Regions from separate parts of the Paenibacillus sp. SAF-068 genome, predicted to be linked through region 1. Evidence: predicted binding sites of a transcription regulator. Region 1 holds the regulator's gene; each other region holds the start of a gene.
The links. The regulator LexA, encoded in region 1, represses DNA repair genes until DNA is damaged. The targets are predictions, from matches to a motif close to CGAACATATGTTCG.
Positions count from the first base shown of each region.

Region 1 (3,218 bases):
CAACCAATTCGGCTATGCCGGATGGGGTGAGTACGATTTACCCGGAACCTTACGGAGTGGCGCTTATTATTGCACCTTGGAACTATCCTTTCCAACTGGCCTTTGGTCCACTGATTGGAGCAATTGCAGCCGGTAACTGTGCAGTGATCAAACCTTCTGAATTAACACCAGCGGTGTCTCGTCTGACGTATGATCTGATTCAGGAGATCTTCCCTCAGGAGTATATCGCGGTTATGGAAGGGGAAGTCGAAGCCAGCACAGCATTGTTGAAAGAGAAGTTTGATTATATTTTCTTCACAGGCAGCACAGGTGTTGGTCGCATTGTGATGAAAGCTGCTGCGGAGCATCTCACTCCTGTAACTCTTGAGTTGGGTGGTAAGAGTCCTGCTATTGTCCATAGTGATGCAGATCTAAAGCTGGTGGCCCAGCGTATTGTTCGTGGTAAGTTCCTGAATGCAGGGCAAACTTGCGTTGCTCCGGATTACTTGCTTGTGCATGAACAAGTACATGATAAATTGATTGATCTGATTGGCGCAGAGATCAAAGATAAATTTGGGGATGATGTGTTACAGAATGCTGATTTTCCGCATATCGTCAACACGCGTAACTTTGATCGATTGTCGAAATTCCTCACAGACGGCCAAACACTGATAGGTGGACATTCTGTGCGGGAGCAGTTGCTGATTGAGCCGACTTTACTTGGAGATGTAAACTGGGAATCACCTGTTATGCAAGAAGAGATCTTCGGTCCGATTCTTCCAGTATTTACGTACAGTGATCTGAATCCCATGCTGGATGAGATTGTTCGCCGGCCAAAACCATTGGCACTATATCTTTTCACAAGAGATGAGCAACTCCAGGATCAGGTTCTAAATCAAGTATCCTTCGGTGGAGGATGTATTAATGACACACTCTCTCATATGACATCGCATTATCTCCCGTTTGGTGGGGTAGGAGAGAGTGGAATGGGTTCATATCACGGACAACAGAGCTTTGATGTGTTCTCCCACCACAAAAGTGTTCTGAAACGCAGTGAATAATTAGCTGTTAAAAATATAAGCATGAAAAAAGAGGTTGTCCTGCTCGTCAGGACAACCTCTTTCGTATTTCATTGCATCTGGTTTGGTTACTCGTGTGAAATATTAATGAATATCTCGGAAAAGGCCAATGACTTTACCCAGAATACTAACGTGTTTCAAACGTAAAGGCTCGAAGGTCGCATTCTCCGGTTGAAGGCGAATATGATCTTTCTCTTTATAGAACGTTTTCACTGTAGCTTCATCGTCTTCAGTCATTGCAACGACAATATCACCGTTATCAGCAGTTTGCTGTTGACGGACAATGACGTAATCTCCGTTAACGATTCCTGCTTCCACCATACTATCTCCGACTACAGAAAGCATAAACACTTTCTGTTCACCTACATAATGTGTAGGAAGAGGGAAGTAGTCTTCAATGTTCTCGGTTGCAGTGATTGGAACCCCGGCTGTAACCTTACCAACGACAGGAATACGTGCAACGCTGTGAGCAAACTGATGTGAATGCTCCGATTCTTCCTGGCTCAAAAGCTCAATGGCTCTTGGCTTGGTAGGGTCGCGTCGGATCAAACCTTTTTTCTCCAAACGATCCAAATGTCCATGTACTGTTGAGCTGGAAGCCAGTCCAACAGCTTCACCAATCTCCCGTACGGAAGGAGGATACCCCTTCAACCGGACTTCATTTCGTATAAATTCCAGAATTGCCTGCTGCCTGCTGGATATCTTCGACATACCGTATCAACCCCATTTTAGTAACGTTTGGGAAAATTATAACATAGAACCTCCGTTCGTACAAACATAAGTTCTAAATAAAATGGCATATAATCAAGGTTTTTTAACTTTTAGAACAGAATCTGTCTAAAAGCCAGAGCGTGATACTGCAAAAGTGCAAATGTTGCAAAAGAAATTCAAATAAGATATTTCTCCTTTGAAAAAAAAGCGAACAATTGTTCTAAAAATCTATTGAACAAAACAAATGTTCGTGTTATATTGATTTCAATAGATAGGAACAAACGTTTGGAGGCGGGGATTTAATGAGATATTCTACTTATCAAAGCATTTATAAACCAATGAATTCGGAACTGGTGAAGTCTAACATAGGGAACTATAAGAAGGTTTTAGCGCGTTTCAAGATATCTTCATGGATGTTAAAGGTAGCCATTACCTCTTTGATTATATTTATTGGATGCAGTACTGTTTTAACTGTATTTGCTGGCAATGAGAATGATGTTCTGCCTGGAGGGAAGATAGCCGTTTCACAAGGGGAAACATTATGGAGTATTTCTTTGGAACATAAACCGACGAATATGGATACACGTATTTATATAGAAGCAATTAAGAAAGTGAATCAACTTCATACGACTTCCATCCAAGTGGGTCAAGTACTAGCGCTACCGCAATTTACAGAATAAAATGCACATTAATGAGTGTTAGCGCGTATCAGCTTGACAAGCTGCCTTTATCATGGCAAAGTTAATATGACTTTGTATTTTTGGAGGGGACAAGCTTGGATATAGATAGTCTGGTAGCACGCATTAACGAATTGGCTCGTAAGCAGAAGTCCACTGGATTGTCAGAGGAAGAACTTGCTGAACGTGCCGAGCTAAGAGAGATTTATTTAAGTAATATTCGCAGTAATTTCAGACAACAACTGGATACCATTGAGATTGTTGATGATGAGAATGACAAAGGCCACCAAGGCAAACTCAAACACTAACGAAACCTAATGATATCATTATGATATTTAGGTTTCTTCCTGTTATTCTGAGTGTGCAATTTATAGGCGGGAATGTTGGTTTACAGTTATGTAAGCCGATACAAAGACACATAAGGGGGATTCACATGTCGCGTTCGTTCGAGAGAACGGTTAAGAAAAATTCCAAGCAGTTAAATCAGCAACGTAAAAAAAGTGGTCAACCAATCACAGGTACACCAGGTGAAGAAGTCTTTAAGGGACGCAGCCTTTTGTTCCCTATTTTTTTGATTGGCCTCGCCTTTTTGTATCTGTTTATGAGCACGTTCCTTGTACAAGCTCCGATGACAACCTGGGATTGGGTGACGATGCTGCTCTACGTATTTTTGGCAGTGATCTTCATGCTTCGTCGTCCATACATCAAGATTAGCAGTAATCGGATTATAACGACAAAAGGGAATCGTGAACGTTCAATTGGAGTTGACGAC
Region 1 covers NZ_JBQCJX010000001.1:2,822,557-2,825,774, reverse strand. The annotation lists gene ACTHPG_RS12170 (aldehyde dehydrogenase) at 1-1,040, shown strand, start outside; gene lexA (transcriptional repressor LexA) at 1,143-1,769, opposite strand; gene ACTHPG_RS12160 (LysM peptidoglycan-binding domain-containing protein) at 2,072-2,449, shown strand; gene ACTHPG_RS12155 (DUF896 domain-containing protein) at 2,545-2,754, shown strand; gene ACTHPG_RS12150 (hypothetical protein) at 2,880-3,218, shown strand, end outside.

Region 2 (3,218 bases), 1.3 Mb from region 1:
CATACGTCCGCTGTCGCTCGTCAGCTACAATGATCTCTTCCAGATCCTTTTTCATAAAGGTATTGCCTTGCGTCATCCTGTATTTAATCATCACATCTTCAAGAACTGTAATGGAGTGGATGCCAAACGTGATTCGATAACGAGCTTGCCTGTGCTTCGTTCGTTCTACACGTGTAATAACAAGTTCTTCGTTGTCCGGAAATTGGGATAGGCCGTCCTGTTCTGCTTCTTCATATAAATCCTCGTCATGTTGGTTCATTCAGGTCTCCCCTTTCATAACATGTTCATTCTGACTACGCCAAGCATCTCTGCAATTAAGACGAAAACGCTAATATAAAAGGCCGGGAACTCAGCCCGGCCTTCATCTCCACAGTTAGCGTACCAACAGCCCCTGTCCATTGGGACAGGGGCTGTTGGACAGCAAGAGCAATCCCACTACAATCCATTATCCAGATTGATGCAAGCTCAATCAGATAAATTTACGGAGTCCGTGGAACCCCCTCAGAATCCTCCCTACAAGGGAGGATTCGAGAGATTACTCGTTGATTTCAAACAATTCTTGTTCTTCTTCTGCTTCTTTTTGTTGCTCTTCACTAGTTGGTACAGGAACTGCGGTAGTCAAGTTACTAGCTACCCGAATTTTTTGTTCAATGATCTCAGCAATGTCTTTATGCTCTTTCATGAACTGCTTCGCGTTCTCACGGCCTTGTCCTAAACGCTCACCTTCGTAAGAGTACCATGCACCACTTTTATTAACGATGTCCAGCTCTGTACCAATGTCGATGATACTGCCTTCTCTTGAAATACCCTCGCCATACATGATATCCACTTCCGCTTGTTTAAACGGAGGCGCCACTTTGTTTTTCACAACTTTAATACGAGTCCGGTTACCGATCATGTCATTGCCTGATTTGATACTCTCAATACGACGCACATCCAGACGTACTGTAGAATAAAACTTCAGAGCACGACCACCAGGTGTTGTTTCCGGGTTACCAAACATAACGCCGACTTTCTCACGAAGCTGGTTAATGAAGATTGCAATTGTTTTAGATTTGCTGATTGCACCAGACAATTTACGTAGCGCCTGAGACATCAAACGTGCTTGCAAACCAACGTGTGAATCACCCATTTCGCCTTCGATCTCTGCTTTTGGAACCAATGCAGCTACAGAGTCAATAACGACGATATCTACTGCACCACTGCGTACAAGAGCTTCTGCAATTTCCAGCCCTTGCTCACCCGTATCTGGCTGAGATAGAAGCAATTCGTCAATGTTAACGCCCAATTTGCTTGCATATTGAGGATCAAGAGCATGCTCGGCATCGATAAATGCTGCTTGTCCACCAACACGTTGTACTTCAGCAATCGCATGCAATGCGACAGTTGTTTTACCTGAAGATTCAGGTCCATATATTTCAACAATACGGCCTTTAGGCAAGCCGCCTGTTCCTAATGCAATATCCAAAGCCAAGGAACCACTGGGAATAATTTCCACGTTCATATGAGTGGACTCACCCAGTTTCATGATGGATCCTTTACCAAATTGCTTCTCTATTTGACGGAGCGCCATATCAAGCGCGGCACGACGGTCTGACAATAAGCTCACACCCTTTACTGTTTATAAGATAATGATACCTTGTTTTAACACGTTTGCCAAGCTTTTTTTCGAACATACATTCGTTTTTTTTGTAAAGGCCGAGGCGCCTCTTCCTCAAGGAAACTTTCCATTAAACAGAAAAAAGAACCGTAAACAAGGCTGTAAAGCCTAATTCTACGGTTCTTCCGTCTTTCTTAATTATACCTGTTTGGAGTTCCAAATGCAATCAAAGTGATTAACTAATCAATCCATTGCCACAAGTTTTTGCCATAGGCGATAGAGAATTGCTTTGGCTGAACGAATACGAACCGTCTCGCGATTACCATTAATACGCAGCTCATGGATTTCCGTCTCTTTTCCACGTTCAGCAAGAGCGATGAAGACAAGTCCGGGCGGTTTGCGTTCCGAATATCCCGGTCCAGCCACACCGGTAACAGCCAGGCCAAAATCAGCATCGCCAATCATGCGAATCTGCTCAGCAAGTACTTTGGCAACCTCCGGACTTACCGCCCCAGGCGCATCTTCACCTTCCAGATAATCATGAGGCACATTCAGCAGCTTTTCTTTGATTTCATTGGAGTAACACACGATTCCACCTTTGAGCATTGAGGCACTTCCGGGTACAGAAGTCAGACTTTGCATGACAAGCCCTCCTGTACAGCTCTCAGCAGCGCTAAGTGTCAGCCCCATGTCAGACATCATGGTTACAATCGTATACTCTATAGGCACATCCTCGTTCGCGTAGAGATGTTCTGTCAAACGCTCCCGAATCTGAACCTCCATCGCATCAAGCTTCAGCTTTGCCTCTCCCTCGCTCGCAGCCTTGGTGGAGACACGTACAGTAACTTCGCCTTCGCTCGCGTAAGGAGCAATCGTAGGGTCTGTCTGTGCGTCAATCAGATCCAGGAGTCGATCCTCTAGAGCAGATTCACCAATACCTGCGAATTTGAGCATTCGGGAATAGATCGGCATCTCTTCCGTGAGTACATGCTGGAACAGCCAAGGCTTGACTTCCTGTTCAAACATTGGAATCAGCTCTTTAGGAGGTCCAGGCATCACAACATAATGTTTATCATTATCAGAAATCGCATTTCCCGCCGCAAGGCCTGTTTCATTAGCCAGAGGTGTGCCACCATCAATAACAATCGCCTGACGTCGGTTATTCTCTGTCATGTCCACATTACGATCTCTGAAAAAGCTCTCAATTTTGTCCATAGCCATTCGATCTGTATGCAGTTTTCGGTTAAGCACAGCTGCGAGCGCATCCTTGGTCAGATCATCTTGGGTAGGTCCAATGCCACCGGAAAATAAAATAACGTCTGCACGGCCCTGCGCAATGCGAATAGCTTCACTAAGTCGGTTCAGGTTATCCCCAACCACCGTTTGGAAATATACATCGATCCCCATCGCAGCCAATTCACGGGATAGGTATCTGGCATTGGTATTGACGATTTGTCCAAGCAGTAGCTCTGTGCCAACTGCAATGATTTCTGCCTTCATTTGAGCATCCTCCTGTACATGTGGTGAGTGATCAAAGGGCAATAGGATAATCTCCTATTGCCCCGACCCAATGCTTCCTTCATGATTACCCATTTTAAGAACAAACCATTATGCTTTT
Region 2 covers NZ_JBQCJX010000001.1:1,484,994-1,488,211, reverse strand. The annotation lists gene ACTHPG_RS06635 (regulatory protein RecX) at 1-259, opposite strand, end outside; gene recA (recombinase RecA) at 536-1,600, opposite strand; gene ACTHPG_RS06625 (competence/damage-inducible protein A) at 1,844-3,100, opposite strand; gene pgsA (CDP-diacylglycerol--glycerol-3-phosphate 3-phosphatidyltransferase) at 3,209-3,218, opposite strand, start outside.
Region 2: a site for LexA is predicted at 1,670-1,683, ahead of recA (recombinase RecA). Genes of this name have one in related genera too.

Region 3 (3,218 bases), 350 kb from region 1:
CCTCAAGTTTTTTGCTCATTTGTAATGCCCCCCAATTTTAGATGCTCGATCGATTGCTTGACCCGCAGCCGTAATGGAGCTCGCTCGCAGAATGGCAATGTCGCCAAATCGATCCTTAATGTCGTCCATCACCTGATCAATGGCTCGTTTCTGCTCTTGATCATCGAAGAAAGATAGTTGATATGTATCCGCGTCGGATAATTGAGACAGGGATACGCCTACACGGCGCACCGGTTGCCCATCCCAGTGTTGATGGAATATGCGTTTGGCGATCTTGCACACATCAACGGTTATGTTTGTAGGATCAGACAGTTTAACCTGCCTGTGAAAACCAGTTGGGTGATCAAAATCTGCTCCTGATACACTCACAGATATGACACTACCCATCAGCCCTTTTTTACGGGCTCTTCTGCACACTTCTGTACAGATATCGAGGATAACTACTTCGATCTCCCATGCTTCTGAGAAATCTCTAGGCAGGGTCATTCCGTTTCCGATATCCTTTTGTGTACTGTGCGTGTTGACCGTTACCGGCGAATTATCGAGTCCATTGGCGACTCTCCAGATGACTTCTCCATTAACGCCCCACTTGCTTCTTAATTTGGTAAGAGGCGTATTCGCCAGGTCTTTAATGGTTCGGATGCCCATCTTCCATAGATGTTTTTCCATTCTTGAGCCAATTCCCCACATATCGCGGATCGGCTTATCTCCAATGTGAAGATGTAACTCCTCTTTCTTTAAGTGAAAAATGCCACCCACCGCTTTTTTAGCAATCATATCGCAGCATAATTTACTGATAATTTTGTTTTCACCAATGCCTGCTCTGGCGTAGACCCCTGTTTCATTATAGATTTTGTCTTGAATTTGTTTGGCCAGATCGATTGGATCATTACCAAATAGATGCATAGACCCTGTAACATCAGCAAATAATTCGTCTATACTGTACGGCTCGACCAGATCGGTGAATTCCTCAATAATGGACATGATTTGGGTGGAAACTTCGATGTATTCTTGCATGTGAGGTTTTACAATGATCAATTCAGGGCATTTCTGAAGAGACTGCCAGAGTGGTTCCGCGGTAGATACACCTTTAGCTTTGGCCAATGGACAAGCGGCAAGGATAATGCCAGAACGTCTTGCTGGATCGCCTGCAACGGCGAGTGGTCTATTTTTGTATTGGGGCATTTTTGCCTTTTCGACTGAAGCATAAAAGCTCTGCATATCAATGAGCATGATGGTTCGCTGCTTAGTCCACACTGAAATCACTCCTGTACATTTGAGAACGTATGTTTGTATATATTATAAACCGAACACACGTTCTTTATGCAAGAGGTAAATATTTATATTAGGCATACGACCATCAAATTCGGAGCATTCAATTTGTACCAACCCCATTTTGCTATAGAATTGTGCAGTTCCAGGATTCTGTTCGTTGGCATCCACCTTTAGGTGGTGACCTGTGTAACCCCTTTTGTCAACGGCTCTATTTTTCGAAAGCTGGCAATCGGTGCATCAGAATGTGAAGAACCGTCGATCATTGTCTTTCAACGAAAAAAAGAGCGAGCCATCTCTGGATGACTTGCTCTTTTTCTTCATTTTAGGAGTCCTTATCATTACATTGCCTAAAAAGAGTTTTCAAGTGATTAGTATTGGTTCGATTGTCCACCATCAATAGGAATGACAGCACCATTAATAAATTCGGATTCGCCGGATAGCAGGAAGGAAACAAGACGACCTACTTCTTCTGGTTTACCAAAACGTCTCTTAGGGTTTACGCTAACAAATTCTTTGCCGGCTTCTTCCCATCCTTCTTCGCCACCAATTTGTTTAAGGGAACCCACGACCATCGCAGTCATAATCGCCCCTGGAGCGATCGCGTTGATGCTCAGGTTATATTGTCCGTACTCGATTGCTGCATTTTTTGTCATACCCGATACCGCGTGTTTACTTGCGACATATGCCGCCTGATTCAGAACTCCGCGAATTCCGCCAACCGATGCGACATTGACAATCGAACCGGATTGTTGTTCTTTCATCACTGGAAGAACGTATTTCATGCCATAAAAGACACCTTTGAGGTTAATGTCAATGACTTTGTCAAACACTTTACTGTCATATTCAGCTGTAGGAGCCTGTGTACCCTCGATCCCCGCATTGTTGTAGAAAGCATCGATGCGGTCGAACTTTTGGACCGTATCATCTACATATTTTTGAACAGCTTGCTCATCTGATACATCAGCAGTAAGGAGAAGAACTTCTGTCTCAGGTGCAACTTCCAGAATCAATTTTTTGGTCTCTTCAAGTGCAGGTTGATTAAGGTCAACGAGAGACAGCTTGGCACCATCTTTTGCGATTTCAAGTGCTGCTGCTTGTCCCAGACCTGAGCCTGCTCCAGTAATCAAAACAACTTTCGACTCAAAACGTTTACTCATGATCAATACTCCTTTATTAATGAATTAACGAACCCTTGCATAACCTTATATTCACCCAAGTAAGCAAAAGTAAACATTTGTTATCGATGATATTGGAACTGTCGATCCCATTTGAATTTACCGCAGGTATCAGAACAATCAAAGTATCCGCTGCAGCTGCTTCTTGTCCGATTACTTTTCCCATCGTATGGGCAATTTCATGATTCCACTATGAGGCAATCCCGCTTCCGGATGGTATCCTTTTTGGAAAAATAATATGTATTCATGGAATGTTATCTAATGCTGCAAAATCATCGATTGTTGCTCATGTTTTACTTCTTCATTTGCCCAAGCAGCGCTTCATTTAAAAGTCCTAAAACGAAGTTAACCCTCAATACTCCTTTTCAGGATATGCATGAGGGTTAACTTTTAATTTTTATTCAGGTATGAAAGGTGAATCGTATGAATGGCTTACCAACATTGATATTAGTCCAGAAGGCTGTAGATCTGAATGCTCTCCACCTTGGCATCCTTGATATGAAACGACATCACATCCACATAATTGGATGGCTCGTAACGGAAGTCATCCTCCTCATCTGGAGCTCCATCACCAAGGAGTTTCCCCTCTGGGTAGGCATTTTTGAGTGTGTCCAGACTGTCTCCTGCTTTAATGTTTCGGACTGTCGCGTACTTGGGATCTGTGATTTCAATATGAAAGATGGAGTCTTGTTTCCCCTCCGGTATACTGATTGTTTTAATCTCCAGACCAGGATAGGTGTACACTTTTTCTGTAAAACCGATTAACGT
Region 3 covers NZ_JBQCJX010000001.1:2,471,862-2,475,079, reverse strand. The annotation lists gene ACTHPG_RS10735 (YolD-like family protein) at 1-19, opposite strand, end outside; gene ACTHPG_RS10730 (DNA polymerase IV) at 16-1,233, opposite strand; gene ACTHPG_RS10725 (glucose 1-dehydrogenase) at 1,644-2,432, opposite strand; gene ACTHPG_RS10720 (hypothetical protein) at 2,898-3,218, opposite strand, start outside.
Region 3: a site for LexA is predicted at 1,280-1,293, ahead of ACTHPG_RS10730 (DNA polymerase IV). Genes of this name have one in related genera too.

Region 4 (3,218 bases), on a different contig from region 1:
GTCCCTGAATAACGGTTCAGCTATATCCGCGTAGGTATCCAGCTGACGAACAAGTACCGCCATATCCCGATATCGCGCACCTTCGTTTTGCGCCAGGCGCCGCATCTCACGAAGTGCTCCCTCCATCTCAGCTCGACGGTTCTCCGCTGCAATCAGGCGGATTCCGGAATCCAGACCCTCACCTTTCCACCGGATTCGACGGTCAAAGCCAGCCTCCAGATGAGCAAGTCCCGGACGATCCTTGTATCTCGGTGGAGTCTCTGAATCCAACACGGTGATATCGCTCGGTACACCCAGTTCTTCAGCCATTCCTTTCAGACGCGCGTAGGCACTCGCCGTGGGGTAGAACAGTTCCAGTTCTCCAGGCAGAGCACCATGATCATATACACGATCCAATGTCAGTGCAATCGTCACGGAAGAGCACTGCAACATCAGGCGACCGATCACACTCATCTCCTGTGGCGTAAATCCCTGAAAACCATCAATCCAGATCTGAGCATCCTGCAGCAATGTACTTTCCGACAAACGCTCTGTCAGTTCGGTCAACGTATCTTCATCATCAATATATAAATTGGTCAGTTCCTGTTCATAGTCACGATAGATCAGATTCAAGTCATGCAACTTGTCCTCCAGAATTGGGGAAGAGGATGAGGTATACCCTCCAGACAGCCCTTCTTCCAGCAGTGATGGATCAACTTCATAACGTTTAAACTCACTATATAAGTCATTTAATTCGCCTATAAAACCCAGCTGGCTGCCGGATGCACCAAACAGCTTCAATTCTTCCTTACGACGCTGGATGACTTTGTAGAGCAACATCTTTTTGCCTTCGGCTCCGATCGGAATACGAGCAGAACCGCCTGCTTCCTGCATTATACGGTAGGCTAATCGGCGAAAACCGAGCACTTCTGCACGCATGGTACCTTTAATTGCTCCAGAAGACACCAATGCCTGCTCTGTTCGAAAAGAACTCTGTTCGGGAACAAGTAAAATCAAAGGTTTACCTTGCGGCTCCTTTTGAAGCAAGGATGTAATTTCCCGGGTAATCAGCGAACTTTTGCCGCTGCCTGCCCGGCCAATAACAAAACGAACGGACATGTCTAATCCTCCAAACCACACGTACAAGATTTTAATTCCCAGTATAACATATCTGACTTGGTTCGGAACATACGTTTGCCACTATCCGGTAAATCCGGAGATTCTCTCCGTTAACACGGCAAAAAGCCCGCAGCTGTTCACACTGTGGACTTTTAACCGAAAGTATCATTCATATAAACGTTCACTTTATCCCACAAGAGATTATGTGAAAAGAAACTCTTCTAATTCTTTTTGCTGCGCACTTCGAAAATAGCAAATTTCAGGTAATGTCCTTCATCCACACCCAAAATTTGCGGGTGGTCCTTACCAGCTGCCTTCCAGTCAATCAGACGAAGCACTTTGCCTGCATCTTCCGCGGCATCGGCAATCGTATCCAGGAAGAGGTCTGGACGCATGTGATACGAACAGCTGGCTGTTACCAGATATCCGCCCTCATTGACCAGCTTCATTCCTTGCAGATTGATATCTTTATATCCACGACATGCACCTTTGACTGCTGATTTCGTTTTGGCAAACGCCGGAGGATCGAGGATCACTACATCAAATGTTTTACCGCCAGCTGCAAGCGCTTTGGATGTATCTACTTTTTGTTCGCCAGCACGCGCACGTGCGGTACGCTCGTCCAGTCCTTTCACTTGTTCACGCAAGTACTGGAATGCATCAGCAACTACGAATTCGACCCGGTCGGTGAAACCGTTCAGTTCCACATTCGTTCGTGCACTTTCAATGGCATGCTCCGAAATATCAAGACAAGTCACTTTCTTGGCTCCATACTTGCAGGCATTTAGCGTGAAGCTGCCCGTGTGTGAGAAGCACTCCAGTACGGTGGCACCATCCCAATAAGGGAATGTAACTACCTTACCGCTTTTATTCACAGGCAAGAGCTGCTCTGTGCCATCCTGCTCGGTCATTTGAAGTGTGATTCCACTCTTGTAACCCCAACCCTTCATGAGCGGTTCGATCGCTGCACGATTCTCACGTTGGTCGAAGAAGTAACCTGTCTTCTGTCCTTCCACGATGTCCACTTTAATGAGTAGTCCATTCTCGGTAACAGTGACATGCCGCGGGCAATCTCCGTACAATGGGCCTTTGGTCTGCTCCAAACCTTCCAGCTCACGAATCGAGACATCACTGCGCTCATATATGCCTTCCGGCTGCATCACTTCAATGAGTGCCTGTACGATGGCTTCACGGCAATGATCCATGCCAAGTGTAAGCAACTGTACAACGAGGATGCTGCCGAATCGGTCAACGATTAATCCTGGCAAAAAATCAGCTTCGCCATAAACGAGACGATACGCCTCTCCATTCTGGATAAAACGCTCCCGATGACGCAGGCAATCGCGGAAACGCGCTGCAAAGAATGCCGTATCCATCTGTTCGGACTCCAGGGGTTGATAAGCTACAACCCTTACCGTGATCTGAGATGCGGGATTGTAATAACCTGTCGCCAGATAGCGACCTTGATGATTCAATACATTGACCAGATCTCCCGGCTCCGGGTTTCCGTCAACCGAGGCAATTTCGTTGTTAAAAATCCATGGATGTGCATGTTCAAGCCGCTTTTTGCGACTGCGTTCGAGTGTAACTGATGGCAAGGTAGATCCACTTCTTTCATAGTTAGTTGAAAAGATAGGTTTGGTGCAAAGGAGACGCTACGGCGACGAATTGTTCCTCTGATCACTGTTATCCCCAGATTTTTTTTGATTCCTTTTTTTAAAGGGAAAATCCGGGGATAAAGGCGAGCGCTTCGCTTCTTCGGTAACAATTTCGTCTTCTTCGCTGCGTTTGCAGGAATCACCGTATCTTTCGAATTGGGGTGCGGCAATTAAGAGCACTTCGGCGCTAAATTCTTACTTCAAGCGACGGACGAATAATGTAGTGGTCACGAATCTTTGACGCTGTTATTTTGAGTTTTTTTTGGGGACTATCCTACTCAAAAGCAACAATCTATAATAACCGCCATACAACTGCGGCTTGATTCCTCAGATTCGATTTCGTCCCCTCCACTACGTTTGCACGAATCACCGTATCTTTCGAATTGGGGTGCGGCAATTGAGACGTAATTTCCTTAATTTTGAATTGAGGGAGGCTGGCTACCTCCGAATTCCTTTAGGCTT
Region 4 covers NZ_JBQCJX010000002.1:482,788-486,005, reverse strand. The annotation lists gene addB (helicase-exonuclease AddAB subunit AddB) at 1-1,098, opposite strand, end outside; gene ACTHPG_RS16130 (class I SAM-dependent rRNA methyltransferase) at 1,320-2,696, opposite strand.
Region 4: a site for LexA is predicted at 1,163-1,176, ahead of addB (helicase-exonuclease AddAB subunit AddB). Genes of this name have one in related genera too.